One region of the Streptomyces sp. NPDC058373 genome, then DNA from elsewhere that is predicted to be linked to it. Evidence: riboswitches for the same ligand, from Rfam matches in the RefSeq annotation. Region 1 holds a riboswitch; the other holds the start of a gene.
What was found. Region 1 has a riboswitch for cobalamin ahead of ACFWMZ_RS07410 (ribonucleoside-diphosphate reductase subunit alpha). Riboswitches for the same ligand answer to the same signal wherever they lie in the genome.
Positions count from the first base shown of each region.

Region 2: another riboswitch for cobalamin. It lies ahead of ACFWMZ_RS04180 (ABC transporter substrate-binding protein); the one in region 1 lies ahead of ACFWMZ_RS07410 (ribonucleoside-diphosphate reductase subunit alpha).

Region 1 covers NZ_JBHXJE010000007.1:168,948-174,705, forward strand. The annotation lists gene ACFWMZ_RS07400 (carbon starvation CstA family protein) at 1-2,169, shown strand, start outside; gene ACFWMZ_RS07405 (YbdD/YjiX family protein) at 2,166-2,405, shown strand; cobalamin riboswitch at 2,839-2,980, shown strand; gene ACFWMZ_RS07410 (ribonucleoside-diphosphate reductase subunit alpha) at 3,116-5,491, shown strand; gene ACFWMZ_RS07415 (ribonucleotide-diphosphate reductase subunit beta) at 5,491-5,758, shown strand, end outside.
Region 2 covers NZ_JBHXJE010000004.1:55,522-61,279, forward strand. The annotation lists gene ACFWMZ_RS04170 (ABC transporter ATP-binding protein) at 1-804, opposite strand, end outside; gene ACFWMZ_RS04175 (FecCD family ABC transporter permease) at 801-1,862, opposite strand; gene ACFWMZ_RS04180 (ABC transporter substrate-binding protein) at 1,859-2,911, opposite strand; cobalamin riboswitch at 2,971-3,163, opposite strand; partial or broken gene ACFWMZ_RS04185 (MMPL family transporter) at 3,221-4,778, opposite strand; gene ACFWMZ_RS04190 (SDR family oxidoreductase) at 4,901-5,758, shown strand, end outside.

The DNA of each region.
Region 1 (5,758 bases):
GCCATCTGGTCGCTGGTCGCCGTGGTCGGCGCCATCGCCTGGAGCGTGCTGGCGCTCTCCCGGGGCGAGGAGATCTCCGCCATCTGGATGCTGGCGGCGGCCCTCGGCTCGTACGCCATCGCGTACCGCTTCTACTCGCGGTTCATCGCCAACAAGGTCCTCAAGGTCGACAAGAACCGGGCGACCCCTGCGGAGCGCCTGGACAACGGGGTCGATTTCCAGCCGACCGACCGCCGGGTGCTCTTCGGCCACCACTTCGCGGCGATCGCGGGCGCGGGTCCGCTGGTCGGCCCGATCCTGGCCGCCCAGATGGGATACCTGCCGGGCACCATCTGGATCGTGGCGGGCGTGATCTTCGCCGGCGCCGTCCAGGACATGGTCACGCTCTTCTTCTCCACCCGCCGCAACGGCCGTTCGCTCGGTCAGATGGCACGGGACGAGATCGGCCCGGTCGGCGGTGTCGCCGCCCTGATCGCGGTCTTCATGATCATGATCATCCTGCTGGCGGTGCTGGCCCTCGTCATCGTCAACGCGCTGGCCGGGTCGCCGTGGGGTGTCTTCTCCATCGGCATGACGATCCCGATCGCCCTCTTCATGGGCGTCTACCTGCGCACGCTGCGCCCGGGCAAGGTCACCGAGGTCTCCGTCCTCGGTGTGGCGCTGCTGCTGCTGGCGATCGTGGGCGGCGGCTGGGTCGCCGAGTCCTCCATGGCGGACTTCTTCACTCTGGAGCCGGGCACCCTGGTCATCTGGATGGTGGTCTACGGCTTCTTCGCCTCGGTGCTGCCGGTCTGGATGCTGCTCGCCCCGCGTGACTACCTCTCCACCTTCATGAAGGTCGGCACGATCGTGCTGATGGCGGTCTGCGTCGTCATCGCGATGCCGACGCTGAAGATGGACGGCGTCACCTCCTTCGCGACCAGCGGCGCGGGCCCGGTCTTCTCCGGCTCGCTCTTCCCGTTCGTCTTCATCACCATCGCCTGCGGCGCGCTCTCCGGCTTCCACTCCCTGGTCTCCTCGGGCACCACCCCGAAGATGGTCCAGAAGGAGACCCAGATCCGGATGATCGGGTACGGCGCGATGCTCACCGAGTCGTTCGTCGCCATCATGGCGATGATCGCCGCGTGCATCATCGACCCGGGTCTCTACTTCGCGATCAACTCCCCGGCCGGCGTCCTCGGCGACACGGTCAACAGCGCCTCTGAGGCGGTCGCCAACCTCGGCTTCACCATCAGCCCGGACCAACTGGCCCAGGCGGCGAAGGACGTCGAGGAGCAGTCGCTGCTGTCGCGGACCGGTGGCGCGCCCACCTTCGCCCTCGGTATGGCGGAGATCTTCGCGGCCGCGCTGGGCGGCGCCGGGATGAAGGCGTTCTGGTACCACTTCGCGATCATGTTCGAGGCGCTCTTCATCCTCACCACCGTCGACGCCGGTACCCGGGTCGGCCGCTTCATGCTCCAGGACACCCTGGGCAACGTCTGGAAGCCGATGCGCCGGGTCAGCTGGTGGCCGGGCGTCTGGCTGACCTCGGCGGTCGTGGTCGGCTGCTGGGGCTACTTCCTCTGGGTCGGCGTCCACGACCCGCTGGGCGGCATCAACCAGCTCTTCCCGCTCTTCGGCATCGCCAACCAGCTGCTGGCCGCCGTCGCGCTCGCTGTCTGCACCACGCTGCTGATCAAGTCGGGCCGGCTCAAGTGGGCCTGGGTGACGGGCATACCGCTCGCCTGGGACGTGGCGGTCACGCTCACCGCGAGCTGGCAGAAGGTCTTCTCGGACAACCCGGCCATCGGCTTCTTCGCCCAGCGCGCCAAGTACCAGGACGGCATCGACGCGGGCGAGGTGCTGGCCCCGGCCAAGTCGATGAGCGACATGCACACCGTGGTGACCAACTCCACCGTGGACGGCGTCCTGTCCATCGTCTTCGCGGTGCTGATCATCATCGTCCTGGTCGACGCGGGCCGCGTCAGCTACAACGCGATCCGCAAGCCCGAGTCGGTCAAGCTCGCCGAGGCGCCCTTCGAGCAGTCGAAGATCGTCGCCCCGGCCGGGATGTTCCCCACCGCCGAGGAGAAGGCCGAACTGGCCCTCGTCGGCGCGGGAGCGCCGGGCTCCTCCGGTGACGGTGACGGCGACGCCCCCGCCCGGCAGGGCGGCGGCGACCGGGCATGAGCGGCGAGGCGGCCCACCCCGGACGCCTCGGCGTCCTGGCCCACCGCGTGCGCGAGGGCGTCCGCTGGATCGGCTGGTACGTCCGGGAGGTGTCGGGCGAGACGGCGTACGAGAAGTACGCCGCGCACGTCCGGCGCCACGACCCGGACGCCGAGGTGATGACCCGCAGGCAGTTCGAACGCAGCCGCATGGACGCCCGCGAGGCCGATCCGCGCGACGGGTTCCGCTGCTGCTGACCGCGGGACGAGGCCGCCGGCCCCCTCAGGGGGTCGGCGGCCTCGCCGTGTCCCGGGGCCGGGCGCAGCCCGCGCGCGGGCGCGGGGCACGGCAGGGCAGGGCAGCGCAGTGCGCGCCTGCGGCGAGGCCGCGTCCAGCCGAGCCGCCCCGCCCCTCGCGTGCCCCCTGGCACCTCGTCCCCGGACCCGGGCGCGTACGCTCTCCCAGGTCGCTGTGCCGCTCCGGACCGTTCCCGCGAGAGCCGCCGGGACCGTCCCCAGGAGCCTCTCCGGGCCCGCCGAAAGTCCCTCAGGAACCGGCTCCCCGGCCCGCCCTGGCAGCCGCTCCAACCCCGCCCCGAGGGCTTCGCGCGGGGTTCGGGCATCCGGTGCGGGTGGGGTCGAATGACCCACCTCACAGCACACCCGACACAAGATATGGGGCCGCTTGGCGAGCGCGGCACAAGATGTATGCTCATGCTCGCTGTCGTCGCAGGGGGAATCCGGTGGAAGTCCGGAACTGTCCCGCAACGGTGTGTTGGTGCGCTTCTGCGTGCCCGCGAGTCCGAGGACCTGCCGACAGTGCACCCGGCCGTCCGGTCCGGGTGCCGATGTCGTCCGGGCCTCGCGGAATGGGCTCGCGGACGCGTGCGGTGCCGTGTGCAGTGAGCCCGGTGTCCGCCCGTACCCGCTGCCCTCCGCAGGCTCCGAGCCGAGCGAGGGAGAGCTTCATGACCATCGCGCCAGCCGATCCGTCGACGGCCGAGGTGCGGGCCGAGGAGATCCAGGGCCCCGGGGGCGCGCTGCTGCGTACCCTCACCGACCTCACCGCGGATCTCCCCGACACCGACCCCGGCCGGGTGGCCGCCGCCGCGCTCCGGGGCCGCAACGCCACCTCGGACGAGGCCGAGCTGCGGTCGCTCGCGACGGAGGCCGCCGCCGGTCTGATCTCCGAGGACCCCGCCTACTCCCGGCTCGCCGCCCGCCTGCTGACCCGCACCATCGCCGAAGAGGCCGCGGGCCAGGGCGTGCGCACCTTCACCGAGTCGGTCGCCACCGGCCACCGCGAGGGCCTGATCGCGGACCGCACCGCCGCGTTCGTGACCCGGCACGCCGAGCGGCTCGACGCGCTTGTCGACACGGCCGCCGACGACCGCTTCGGCTACTTCGGCCTGCGCACCGTGCACAGCCGCTACCTGCTGCGCCACCCGCACACCCGCCAGGTGATCGAGACGCCCCAGCACTTCATGCTGCGCGTCGCCTGCGGCCTCGCCGAGGACGACTCGGTCCAGGCCGTCGAGGAGGTCGCCTCGCTCTACCGGCTGATGAGCGCCCTCTCCTACCTGCCCTCCTCCCCCACGCTCTTCAACTCCGGCACCCGGCACCCGCAGATGTCCTCCTGCTACCTGCTGGACTCCCCCAAGGACGAGCTGGAGTCGATCTACGACCGCTACCACCAGGTCGCCCGGCTCTCCAAGCACGCCGGCGGCATCGGCCTCGCCTACTCCCGCATCCGCGCCCGCGGTTCGCTGATCCGCGGCACCAACGGGCACTCCAACGGCATCGTCCCGTTCCTCAACACGCTCGACGCCTCGGTGGCCGCCGTCAACCAGGGCGGCCGGCGCAAGGGCGCCGCCGCGGTCTACCTGGAGACCTGGCACGCCGACATCGAGGAGTTCCTGGAGCTGCGGGACAACACCGGCGAGGACGCCCGGCGTACCCACAACCTCAACCTGGCGCACTGGATCCCGGACGAGTTCATGCGCCGGGTCGACGCCGACGCCGACTGGTCGCTCTTCTCCCCCTCGGACGTGCCGGAGCTGACCGACCTGTGGGGCGACGCCTTCGACGCGGCGTACCGCGCGGCGGAGGCGGCCGGGCTCGCCAAGCGGACCATCCCGGCGCGCGAGCTGTACGGCCGGATGATGCGCACCCTCGCGCAGACCGGCAACGGCTGGATGACCTTCAAGGACGCCTCCAACCGCACCGCCAACCAGACGGCGCTGCCGGGCCACACCGTGCACTCCTCCAACCTGTGCACGGAGATCCTGGAGGTCACCGACGACGGCGAGACCGCCGTCTGCAACCTCGGCTCGGTCAACCTCGGCGCCTTCGTCACCGACGGCGCCGTCGACTGGGAGCGGCTGGACGAGGCCGTCCGCACCGCCGTGGTCTTCCTCGACCGCGTGGTGGACATCAACTTCTACCCGACCGAGCAGGCCGAGCGCTCCAACTCCCGCTGGCGGCCGGTGGGTCTGGGCGCGATGGGGCTCCAGGACGTCTTCTTCCAGCTCCGGCTGCCCTTCGACTCCGCCGAGGCCCGGCAGCTCTCCACGCGGATCGCCGAGCGCATCATGCTCACCGCCTACGAGACCTCGTGCGACCTCGCCGAGAAGAACGGCCCGCTGCCGAACTGGGACCGGACCCGCACCGCGCAGGGCGTCCTCCACCCCGACCACTACGACACCGAGCTGGCCTGGCCCGAGCGGTGGGAGGCGCTGCGTACCCGGGTCGCCGCGAGCGGCATGCGCAACGCGCTGCTCCTCGCCATCGCCCCCACGGCCACCATCGCCTCGATCGCCGGCGTCTACGAGTGCATCGAGCCGCAGGTCTCCAACCTCTTCAAGCGCGAGACGCTCAGCGGGGAGTTCCTCCAGGTCAACTCCTACCTGGTCGAGGACTTGAAGCGGCTCGGCGTCTGGGACGCGCGGACCCGCGAGGCGCTGCGCGAGGCGAGCGGCTCGGTGCAGGGCTTCGCGTGGGTCCCCGAAGAGCTGCGCGCGCTGTACCGGACCGCCTGGGAGCTGCCGCAGCGCGGCCTGATCGACATGGCGGCGGCCCGGACCCCGTTCCTGGACCAGAGCCAGTCGCTCAACCTGTTCATGGAGACGCCCACCATCGGCAAGCTCAGCTCGATGTACGCGTACGCCTGGAAGAAGGGGCTGAAGACCACGTACTACCTGCGGTCGCGCCCGGCCACGCGGATCGCGCGTGCCGCCGGGAGCTCCGCACCCACCACCGCGTCCGTCCCGGCGCAGGCGGCCCCCGACGCGGAGTCCGTCGCCTGCTCCCTGGAGAACCCCGAGTCCTGCGAGGCATGCCAGTAATGACCACCCCCGACACCACCCCGGCAGCGAACGCGCACACCGTGGGCGCGGCGAAGAACCTGCTTGACCCCGGCTTCGAGCTGACCCTGCGCCCGATGCGGTACCCGGACTTCTACGAGCGCTACCGGGACGCGATCAAGAACACCTGGACCGTCGAGGAGGTCGACCTCCACTCCGACGTCGCCGACCTGGCGAAGCTCTCCCCGGGTGAGCAGCACCTGATCGGACGGCTGGTCGCCTTCTTCGCCACGGGTGACTCGATCGTCG
Region 2 (5,758 bases), on a different contig from region 1:
GGGGCCGCCCGGGGGCAGGAAGCGGACGAAGGGGCGCCCTCCGGCGCCCTCGGCGACCACGGCCCGCACCCCGTAGACCTCGTGGATCAGGCTCTCGGTGAGCACCACCCCGGGAGCGCCACAGGCCACCACACACCCCGCGCGAAGCACGACGATCTCATCACAGAACATCGCTGCAAGATTGAGATCATGCAGCGCCACCACGGACGTCACCGGCAACCCCGCCACCAGCGAGAGCAACTCCAACTGGTGCTGCACGTCGAGGTGGTTGGTCGGCTCGTCGAGGAGCAGGTGACGCGGCTCCTGGGCGAGCGCCCGGGCGATCTGGGCCCGTTGCCGCTCCCCGCCGGAGAGCGTGTGCCAGAGCCGCCCCGCCAGTGGCGTCAGCCCGGTCCGCTCCAGTGCCGCGCGGACCGCCTCCCGGTCGGCGGGGCTCGGCGCCGACCAGGCCCTGCGGTGCGGTACGCGACCGAGGCCGACCACGTCCTGGACGGTCAGGTCGGTGTCGGTCGTCGCGTGCTGCCCGACGACGGCGAGCCGCCGGGCCGTCTCGCGGCGGCCCAGTTCGGCAGGGGTGGCGCCGTCGACGGTGACGGTGCCGCCGGTCGGCGCGAGCAGCCCGGCCAGCAGCCGCAGCAGCGTGGACTTGCCGGAGCCGTTGGGTCCGATGAGGCCCACCGTGGTGCCGGGGCGTGCCTCCAGCCCCACGCCGTCGAGGATCAGCCGCCCGCAGGCCGACCGGGAGACCCGCTCGGCCCGGAGCACGGGCCGGTCGTCGGCGGGGGTTGCGTTCCGACCGGTCATGAGGGCCTCCGGGTCCGGTACATGATGAGGACGAAGGCGGGCACGCCGATCAGCGAGGTCACCACGCCGACCGGGATCTCCTGCGGCTCCAGCACGGTCCTGGCCAGCGTGTCCACCCAGACCAGGAAGACCGCGCCGCTCAGCGCCGCCACCGGGAGCAGCCGCCCGTGCAGGGTGCCGACCAGGGCGCGGGCGGCGTGCGGCAGCACGAGGCCGACGAAGCCGATCGCGCCCGCCGAGCTGACCAGCGCGGCGGTGAGCAGCGCGGTGACGCTCAGCAGGATCAGCCGGGTCCGCGCCACCGAGACGCCGAGCGCGGCGGCGCTCTCCGCGCCGAAGGCGAAGGCGTCGAGCTGGGTGGCCCGCGCCCCGCACACCACCAGCGCCACCGCCAGCACCGCCAGGCACGCCCAGACGTCGGTCCAGGTGGCGCCGGAGAGGCTGCCGAGGAGCCAGAAGAGGATGCCCCGGGTCTGCTCGGCGTCGGCGGCGAACATCACGATGAACGAGGTGAGCGCCGAGAAGAGCTGCATGCCCGCCACCCCGGAGAGCACCACCCGGTCGGTGGTGCCGCCCAGGCTGTGGCTGAGCAGCAGCACCAGGCCGAAGGAGAGCAGCGCGCCGATGAAGGCCCCGGTGGAGACGGAGAGGGCGCCGCCGCCGACGCCGAGGACGACCACGGCGACCGCGCCGGTGGAGGCACCGGAGGAGACGCCGAGGACGAACGGGTCGGCCAGCGGGTTGCGCAGCAGCGACTGCATGACCACCCCGCAGACCGCGAGCCCCGCCCCGCAGACCGCCGCCAGCACGGTGCGCGGCAGCCGCAGTTCCCAGACGATGCCCTCGCGGATCGGCGTCAGGCCGCTCTCACCGCCGCCGAGCCGGAAGGCGACGACCGCCCAGACGTCCGGCACCGAGACGCGGGCCGGGCCGATGGTGATGGCGACCGAGACGGAGGCCAGCAGCAGGACCAAGGCGAGGAGGCTGAGCGTCCACGCCCCGGGCCGCCGCCGCGTCCGCCCGGGCTCCGGGCCGGTCCGCGCGACGGTGGCGGTCACGTGGCGAACCCGAACTGGCGCAGCTTGGCGGCGACTTCCTCGATGCCGTCGACCGTGCGGATCGAGGGGTTCATCGCCGCGCCGCTCACCAGCACGTACCGCTTCTTCTTCACCGCCGTCATGGTGCGGGTGGCCGGGTTGGACTCCAGGAAGGCGATCTTCTTGGCTGCGCTCTCCGCCGTCTGCGACTTGCGCGTCAGGTCGCCGATCACCAGCACGTCGGGGTCGCGGTCGGCGACCGTCTCCCAGTTGATCTGCGGCCACTCGTCCTTGGTGTCGTCGAAGACGTTCTTCCCGCCGACCGCCTCGGTGATGATGCCCGGCGCCCCGCAGCAGCCGCCCATGTACGGCGCCTCGGAGTTGGCGAACCAGTAGAGCAGGGTCGGGCGTTCGGACGCGGGCGCCTTCTTGGTGCTGAGCCCCTCGGTGGCCTTCTCCGCCCGCCGGGTCAGTTCGGTGACGAGCTTCTTCCCGCGCTCCTCGACCCCGAAGACCTCGGCCAGGTCGGTGACCTCGCCGTGGATGTCGGCCATGGAGAGCGGCGTCGTACGCGAGCCGTCGCCGTCGCCGGTGTTCGACTTGGCGCAGTCGGCGGGCGAGACGTACGTGCCGACGCCGAGGTCCTCGAACGCCTTGCGGGTGGCGACGCCGCCCTTGCCGAGGGTCGACTCGAAGGAGGCGGTGACGAAGTCCGGCTCCTCGTCGAGGACCTTCTCGAAGGAGGGGTTGTTGTCGGCGAGCCGCTTCACCTTGGCGTTCTCCTTCGCCAGGTGCGGCAGGACCGGGTCGGTCCAGGTCGCGGTGCCCGTCATCCGGTCGGCGAGGCCGAGCGAGAGCAGGATCTCCGTCGAGTCCTGGTTGAGCGAGACGGCCCGCTGCGGCGGCTGCTCGACGGTCACGGTGCGGCCGCAGTTCCTCAGAGTCGTCGCGCCGGCCCCCTTCGCGTCGTCGGCCGGCGCGGGGCTTCCGCCCGAGCAGGCGGTGAGCAGCAGGGCGAGAGCGGCGCAGGATGCGGCGAGGGAGGTCCGGCGGAAGGGCGCAACAGGCACAGGGGTGCGGCTTTCGGTGTCGAGGCTCGGTCGCGAAGCCTGGCGTACAGGAACCCCGTCCGTACGGGCGGAGGGCCAGCAGGTCTTCGGACTCGGGGTCGTGCGGACGGCGCGCCTTCCCGGGGCGTGCCCCAGTGGCGTCCTGCGCCGCCCGTCGCCCTCACCGCTGCGCGTCAGTTCCGGGTTCGCACCGGATTCCCTGACCCGTTCGCATGGAGATGCGCGGGTACGACTGGCGTGCGAAAGCTAGCACAGCGGCCCTCCCACGCCCGGGGGCGGGGAGAGCCGTCGTACGCGTACTGCCTGCGCTTACGCCGGGGTTCGCGGCTCCCCGGACGCGTCCTCGGCGGGCTCGGCCCGGCGGCTGAGCGCCCCCGGCCACCAGGCGGCAGGACCGATGTCGCGGACCAGGGCGGGCACCAGCAGGGAGCGGACCACCAGGGTGTCGAGGAGCACGCCGAAGGCGACGATGAAGGCGATCTGCGCGAGGAAGGCCAGCGGGATCACCCCGAGCGCCGCGAAGGTCGCCGCCAGGGACGACGCCGGCCGAGGTGATGACGCCGCCAGTGGTGGTCAGGCCGCGCCGTACGCCCTCCCGGGTGCCGTGCCGCGCGGTCTCCTCGCGGACCCGGGACATCAGGAAGATGTTGTAGTCGACGCCGAGAGCGACCAGGAAGACGAAGCCGTAGAGCGGGACGGAGGCGTCGGTGCCGGTGAAGCCGAAGACGTGGGTGAAGACCAGCGAGGCGATGCCCAGGGTGGCGGCGAAGTTCAGCGCCACGGTGGCCACCAGCAGCAGCGGGGTCACCAGAGAGCGGAGCAGGGCGACCAGGATGACGAGGGTGATCGCCAGTACCACCGGCATGATCAGGTTCCGGTCGGCCTCGGCGGTGCGCTGGGTGTCGTACTGCTGCGCGGTGTAGCCGCCGACCATGGCGTCGGCGCCGTCGACCGCGTGGACGGCGGTGCGCAGGCGGGCCACCGTGTCCTTGGCGGCGTCGCTGTCCGCGTCGTCCTGGAGGGTCGCGTCGATCCGGACCCGGCCGTCCACGACGAGCGGTGCGCCGCCGCCGGGCCGCCCCGACTCGGTGACCGGGGCGACCGAGGCGACGCCCTCGGTCCGCTCGGCGGCCTCCGTCACCTCGTCCAGTCGTCCGGCGTCCGCGATGACGACCGCCGGGTTGCCGGAGCCGCCGGGGAAGTGGCGGCTCAGCGTCTCCTGGGCGGAGACCGAGGGCGCGTCGTTGACGAGGATCTCGTCCAGCGGGACGCCCCGGCTGGCCAGCGTCGGGGCGAAGGCGGCGCACGCGATGAGGGCGGCCAGGGTGACGGCCCAGACCTTGCGCGGCGTCCGGTCGACCCGGTCGGCGACGCGCTGCCGCAGGCGGTGGCTGCCGCCGGTGCCGGTGACCTTGGGCCGTGCGGGCCAGTAGGCGACCCGGCCCAGCAGGACGAGGGCGGCGGGCAGGAAGGTCAGGGCGCTGAAGACCGAGCAGACGATGCCGATGGCGCCGACCGGGCCGAGCGCCCGGTTGTTGGTCAGGTCGGCGAGCAGCAGGGCCAGCAGACCGAGGGCCACGGTGGCCGCGCTGGCGGTGATCGGCCCGAACGACTGCCGCCAGGCCAGCCGCATCGCGGTGAACCGGTCGCCGTGCAGACTCAGTTCCTCGCGGAACCGGGCGGTGAGCAGCAGCGCGTAGTCGGTGGCGGCGCCGATCACCAGGATCGAGAGGATGCCCGGCACCTGCCCGTCGACCCGGACCACGTCCCGCTCGGCCAGTGCGTAGACCACCGCGCAGGCCAGCCCGAGGGCGAGGACGGCGCCGAAGATGATCACCAGCGGCAGCAGCACACTGCGGTAGACGACGGTCCGCCGGCCGCCGCATTCGCGCGCCCGGGACGCGCGGAAGAAGCAGTGGCGCGAGACGGTGGACCGGGAGCGGCCCGGACACCGCCGTTCCGCCCGGTCACCGATCCCGGAGAGAGGCCATGAGCAGCGATGAGCACCCCACCGAGCCCACCCCGCGAGGCGACGGCGCGCTGGTCCTGGTGACCGGCGCCACCGGGTACATCGGCGGCCGCCTCGCCCCCGCCCTGCTGGACGCCGGCTACCGGGTCCGCGCCCTGGCCCGTACCCCGGGGAAGCTGCGGGACCTGACCTGGGCCGAGCGTGCCGAGGTGGTCCAGGGCGACGTCACCGACGCCGACTCGGTGCGCGAGGCGATGCGCGGCGTCGAGGTGGCGTACTACCTGGTCCACGCCCTCGGCACCGGCTCGGACTTCGAGCGCACCGACCGCGAGGCGGCCCGGATCTTCGCCCGCGAGGCCCGCGCGGCCGGGGTCCGCCACATCGTCTACCTCGGCGGCCTCACCCCCGAGGGCGTCCCCGAGAGCAGGCTCTCGCCGCACCTGCGCTCCCGTGCCGAGGTCGGCCGCATCCTGCTCGACTCCGGCGTGCCCGCCACCGTGCTGCGCGCCGCCGTGGTGCTGGGCTCCGGCTCCGCCTCCTTCGAGATGCTCCGCTACCTCACCGAGCGGCTGCCGCTGATGATCACCCCGAGCTGGGTCAACACCCGGATGCAGCCGGTCGCCGTCCGCGACGTCCTCGCCTACCTGGCCGGCGCCGCCGCCATGCCCGCCGACGTCAACCGCACCTTCGACATCGGCGGCCCCGACATCCTCACCTACCGCGAACTGATGCAGCGGTACGCCGCCGTCGCCAAGCTGCCCCGCCGCCTGATCCTGCCCGTCCCCGTCCTCACCCCGCGCCTCTCCAGCCACTGGGTCGGCCTGGTCACCCCCGTACCGGCCGCCATCGCCCGCCCGCTGGCCGAGTCGCTCCGCCAC